2 regions of the Desulfosporosinus sp. SYSU MS00001 genome follow, and region 2 is predicted to be linked to the other one. Evidence: riboswitches for the same ligand, from Rfam matches in the RefSeq annotation. Region 2 holds a riboswitch; the other holds the start of a gene.
What was found. A riboswitch is a leader RNA that binds a small molecule or an ion and turns the genes downstream of it on or off. The one in region 2 is predicted to bind S-adenosylmethionine.
Positions count from the first base shown of each region.

Region 1: it holds a riboswitch for S-adenosylmethionine, as region 2 does, so the genes downstream of both, ACPUYX_RS15080 (homocysteine synthase) here and ACPUYX_RS03885 (hypothetical protein) in region 2, are expected to answer to the same signal.

Region 1 is NZ_JBNFTW010000008.1:127,956-131,086, forward strand. It holds gene ACPUYX_RS15075 (acyl-CoA dehydratase activase-related protein) at 1-1,482, shown strand, start outside; SAM riboswitch class I at 1,559-1,665, shown strand; gene ACPUYX_RS15080 (homocysteine synthase) at 1,846-3,131, shown strand, end outside.
Region 2 is NZ_JBNFTW010000002.1:103,974-107,104, forward strand. It holds gene ACPUYX_RS03880 (GNAT family N-acetyltransferase) at 574-897, shown strand; SAM riboswitch class I at 974-1,071, shown strand; gene ACPUYX_RS03885 (hypothetical protein) at 1,152-1,376, shown strand; gene def (peptide deformylase) at 1,469-1,924, shown strand; gene ACPUYX_RS03895 (hypothetical protein) at 2,253-3,131, shown strand, end outside.

The sequences.
Region 1 (3,131 bases), on a different contig from region 2:
TATGTTGCCCAACAGAGCTCTCTGGAGCTGATCCAGTTAAACTCTTTCGGCTGCGGTTTAGATGCAGTCACTACGGACCAAGTTAAAGAAATTCTCGAAGCTTACGGCAAGATTTATACCGTCATCAAAATTGACGAAATTAATAATTTAGGGGCTGCCCGAATTCGTGTGCGTTCTTTAATCGCTGCTATCAAGGAACGTGACAAACGTCAGGTAACCCCAGAAAAGTTAATCATAAGACATCCGCGCGTTATTTTTACTAAGGAAATGAAAAAAGCTCATACTCTCTTAGTCCCCCAAATGTCTCCCATTCACTTTCAGTTTTTTCAAACCGGCTTTGAAGTGGCAGGCTATACTATAGAAATTTTACCTTCTGTAGATAAAGCCGCCATTGATGAAGGCTTAAAATACGTGCATAATGACGCTTGCTATCCGGCTATTATTGTCGTTGGACAAATCATGAAGGCCTTAAATTCCGGCAAGTATGATTTAGACAACACCTCGGTAATAATTTCCCAAACCGGCGGAGGATGCCGGGCGACCAACTATATTGCCTTTATCCGCAAGGCCTTGGCAGACGCCCATATGGGACATGTACCCGTTGTTGCTTTAAATACGGGAAATTCATCAAGCTTAGAGCAAAACCCAGGCTTTAAAATTACACTTCCGATTTTTAAAAGAGTAATGCAGGGATTGATCTATGGAGATCTCCTGATGCGAGTTCTTTATCGAGTGCGCCCTTACGAACAAGAACCAAGCTCAGCCAATCGCTTATACGATTCATGGGTGAAGCGTTGTCAAGAATCATTAAAGACAGGTAATACCAAAGAATACGAGAAGAACATTCGGCAAATTGTCAAGGACTTTGACGCTCTCCCTATTCATGAAGATTGGGTCAAACCTAAAGTTGGCGTCGTTGGTGAAATTCTTGTCAAATTTCACCCCACCGCTAATAACAACATTGTCGAACTGCTTGAGTCTGAAGGCGCTGAGGCAGTTGTACCTGACCTTGCGGACTTTCTTCTATACGGAGCTTTTGATAATCGTATTAAATATAAACAGCTGTCTGGTAGCTTTTGGGGAATGGTATCCGGCAACTTCTCTATCGGTCGGATTGAAGCCTATCGACGAGAAATGAAAAAAGCCCTCAATGCCAGTAAACGATTTACGGCTCCCAAACCTATCGAAGAAATTGCCAAGTATGCTTCAAACCATCTTTCCCTTGCCAATCAATCGGGAGAAGGCTGGTTTCTAACCGGAGAAATGGTTGAACTGATTCGCAGCGGAGTCAATAATATCGTGTGTTTGCAGCCCTTTGCCTGCTTACCAAACCATATTACAGGCAAAGGTATGGTTCGTGAACTCCGCCGCTCTTATCCGGCGGCCAACATTGCACCCATCGACTACGATCCCGGAGCCAGCGAGGTCAATCAACTTAATCGGATTAAGCTCATGCTGTCCGTGGCCATGGAAAATATTTAAATTATTTTTGACTTGACAGGGACCATAGTTTGTTTTATATTAGCTATATTATCTTGAAACCAAGTTAATATTGATTCTCTTATCAAGAGTGGCGGAGGGACTGGCCCTATGATGCCCGGCAACCGATAGTCTAAGCTATGAGGTGCCAATTCCAGCAGAACCTTAGGTTCTGAGAGATGAGAGCAGCGTGTTAAATACCTAACGATTGCTTCTCTGAAGCGATCGTTTTTTTATTATCAGCTGACCTAACCTCTCCTAATAACCGGATTTAAACCCGCGGTAAACAAAATCTTAACAATTACATTTTACTGACAGTCAGTTCACTAAAAGTAACTGTCTGCTAAGAAAAGGAGAGAAATTACAATGACTGAAAAACACCAATTTGGATTTGAAACACTTTCTTTACATGGAGGACAAAACCCCGACTCTGCTACCAATTCGCGTGCCGTTCCAATCTACCAAACCTCCTCCTTTGTTTTCAATGACACAGAACACGCTGCCAACCTCTTTTCCCTTAAAGAACCCGGCAACATCTATTCCCGAATCATGAATCCCACTCAGGATGTTTTCGAGCAGCGCCTTGCCCTCCTCGAAGGAGGCGTTGGTGCCCTGGCCACAGCCTCCGGGCAAGCAGCCATTATGTATGCTATCCTAACCATTGCTCAAGCCGGAGATGAGATTGTCGCTTCAGGCTCGCTTTACGGCGGAACTTACACTTTGTTTGCCTATACTTTGGCTAAATTAGGGATTAAAACTCATTTCGTCAACGGTGATAATCCGGAAGAATTCCGCTCTAAAATTACAGACCGAACCAGGGCTTTATATACTGAAACGATTGGCAATCCCCAAATTAATGTTGCCGATTTGTCTGAATTAGCCCGTATCGCTCATGAAAAGAATCTTCCTCTCATTGTCGACAATACCTTTGCCTCTCCTTATTTATGCCGGCCTATTGAACACGGTGCAGATATTGTTGTTCATTCGGCTACTAAGTTTATCGGCGGGCACGGGACTTCCATCGGTGGAATCCTAGTTGATTCCGGCAACTTTAACTGGAGTAACGGTAAATTTCCTGGATTAAGCGAACCTGACCCCAGCTACCATGGAATTGTTTATACGGAAGCCTGCGGCAAAGCCGCCTATATTACCAAGGCCCGGGTGTCTCTCTTGCGTGACACCGGAGCGGCCTTATCCCCTTTCAACTCCTTCTTGTTTTTGCAAGGCTTAGAAACTCTTCCCCTTCGTATGGAAAGACATATTGAAAACGCCCAAAGAGTGGCGGAATTTTTGCACAACCATCAATTTGTCTCTTGGGTGAATTATCCCAGCCTGACAAACAGCCCTTATTATACTCTTGCTCAAAAGTATTTACCCAAAGGTGCGGGTTCGATCTTCACCTTCGGAGTTAAAGGCGGACTTCAGGAAGGTGAAACCTTCATCAATCATCTGCAGCTATTCTCCCATTTAGCTAACGTCGGAGATGCTAAATCCCTTGTCATCCACCCTGCAAGTACGACTCATCAACAACTTGATGAGGCATCCCAACGCGCCGCTGGAATCTCCCCGGATATGATCCGCCTCTCCATTGGTCTGGAAACGATTGATGACCTCCTCTCTGATTTGGACCAGGCTCTTAAGGCCAGTCAGAA
Region 2 (3,131 bases):
TACTGAATGTTGGCTGAAAACTCCTTAAGTGGTAGTGGGTCTATGGGTAATTTTGTATTACCTATTTATAAATCAATCATTACTGCGAGTTGAAGATGATTGAAGGAATTATCTGCAAATAAAAAGCAGCCTCGAAGACTGCTGAAAAATGTGACTAATGAAATTATATAATGCAACATCCGAAAGGGGGTGCTGCCAAACGAATTGATTGGCAGCCACCCCCTCAATCTTCCGCAAAGAGACATGTCTAACTTTATGCCAGACGAGCTCTTAGAAAAAAGTCCCTCCGAATTGCTGTCCCCGGAGGGCAATATAAGTACCATGAAAAAGACTAAGGGACTTTCCCCTTGAATGTATTATATCATGATAAACCGGAATAGCTATTGGTAATAATAGGTGGTTAATGGGGATCATCTAACAATTAATAGTGAAAAATCCTTAGTTTCCTGGTAAACTTGTATCAACTAACCTTCCGTAAAGAATACTACTGGTAAATCAGGAGAGTTCAAGAGTAATTAAAGTGAGTCCTAGGCCCGATAGAGGCCAAACGAAACTATCGAGGAGGAATTAGTTATGAATTGGCAGTATGAAGATCGACGTATATATGCAACCGATGAAAAAGGCGAACTAATGTGTGAAGCAACATTTGTTTCTAAGGAAAATGGCGAGCTAGATATAGACCATACTTATGTGAATCCAAGCTTGAGAGGGCAAGGTATGGCCGGCAAGATGATGCAGGTTGTAGCTGATTATTTAAGAGAAAAAGGTCTTAAGGCTTCGGCTACGTGTACCTATGCTAATAGCTGGCTGAAAAGACACGAAGAAGTGTATGCGGATATCTTATCAAAGGATATGGTTGATCAAGCTGTTGCCTGTAAAATTAATACGAAGCATTAGGCTTTTTAAATTAGAATTGACAAAAACGAAGTTTGCAACTAGTATATTAATCATTAACACAATCAATTGAATAAATCTCTTATCAAGAGTGGTGGAGGGACTGGCCCGATGAAGCCCAGCAACCAGCGTAAGCATGGTGCTAAATCCTGTAGGAGTATTCCTAACAGATGAGAGCTATAAATATCTCTTCATGTTAGAAGAGATATTTTTGTTTTTGGTAAAAATTAACGTTTTCCAAAAGAGAGGTGCTTTCCATGGATGATATAATTTGGTTTCCTGTTACAGAGAATGAAAAACAACGCATCGAACGTATCTGTGATTTAGCGGGAATGACTCAACAAGAATGGTTTGCGGAGGCCTTGAAAAAATCCGAAAGGGATTTAGTTCTTCCATTGGCTGCCGAGAAAAAAGTTGTTTTGTATGGTTATGAAAAGGGTCTTAGGTTCTGGAAAAGATCTTTAAAAAAGTTATCGTGTTAGAAAAAGAAATTAGAGTTAAAATGGAGCTAATGAAGGGTGTTAACTAAAGTTACCTTAAAATTAAGGCAGAGATTAGAAGAGGTGTGATTTAAATGGCTTTGAGGAAGCTTAGGTTTTTGGATGATGAACTATTACGAAAAAAGAGTAAACCTGTTGAAATAATCGACGACAAAATAAGACAAATACTCAATGATATGGCAGAAACAATGTATAAAGAAAATGGCGGCGGATTGGCTGCTCCTCAGATTGGATTGCTAAAAAGATTGGTTGTCATTGATATGGGACAAGGGCTTCTGAAGCTGGTAAATCCCGAAATTATTGAACGCGAGGGGAATCAAGAGGTTATCGAGGGATGTTTAAGTATTCCTAATATATGGGGTAAACTTAAGAGGCCTGCTAAAGTAAGGGTTAAGGCTTTAAACGAAAATGGGAAGGAAATAATATTAACAGGGACAGGAGATTTAGCAAAATGTTTTTGCCATGAAATAGATCATTTAGATGGTATTCTTTTTGTAGACTCAGTTACTGAATATGTCAAAGGATCATAAATAATGGTTTAACGGGAGATAATTGCATGCATAATGCTGAACTAGTTCGTTCAATGTTAGATTTTGTTTGAATTTTAATGTTTGACCATAAATACGAAGGAAATTGATGAAAGATATAGAATTAAGTTGATGTAGAAGAGTTAATGTTGAATTAACATTGAAGTTAAGGCATAATCTGCCGTTTGTTTTACGCTACTGGAGAGGAGTGGATCTTAAAATTAAAAAGAAAATAAAATTGTTTGCCATCTTCCTAATTCCTTTTGCTGGATTGTTTATTGGATCGTTCTTATACTTCAACTATAAAATAAACCACTTGGAACCGGGCAACTTGGCTAGTAAATATTTACTTAATGTTGACACCCAGAACAGCACTGAAAAGAAAATTGATCAGTTACTATCTCAGCACTTTATTACGAGTGAGGGTCTGCTGACAAGCTGTCAGGGTGTGGGAACCGAAAACGATAGGTATGTTCTTTTAGAGTCCCAAGGTCAACTTATGGAGTATGCTCTGCTTGTCAAAGATAAAAAACTGTTTGAATCTGTTCTTAATAACCTGCAAACGTATTTTACAGCCCCCAAAGGATATTATTACTGGCGGCTAAATTTGCAGGAGAAACAACCGGACGATGCAACGGCCTTGGTTGATCAACTAAGATTATTAAGAAGTTTGGACGTGGCAAGTTCTGACTTTGGTGAGCTAACTTATAAAATCAAAGCTTTTTTCTTGGCATTTAATCTTTATAAATATAACCGGGACGAAAATGTATTTTGCGACAGCTACGATGGCAGAATAGGAAAAGCAGAGCAGAAAATTTCTTTATTCTATATCGATCCGGTGGGATTGGAAACCTTATCAGCCGATTTTCCTCCAGCCAAGCAATCAGTTCGCAGTACTTTAGATATTCTTAAAAATGCCCCTCTTAATAATCAGGGCTTTTTCCCGTCCAATTATAATTTGCAGACGGGAAGTTATGTCTGGCCGGAAAAGTTCACCACTGTTGAACAATTATACACGATTGATTACGCTCAGAAAGCCGGGATGAATGTTAATAAGTTCTTGGATTTTCTGCATAAAAGTATTCAGGCAAACGGTAAGATTTTCAGTACCTATCATGCGGATGGCAGTCCAGACGGTGTTAACGATTCCGCAGCGGTTTATGCGTTAGCGGCACGGATTTTTCATCAAGCTGGGGATAATAAGGATGAG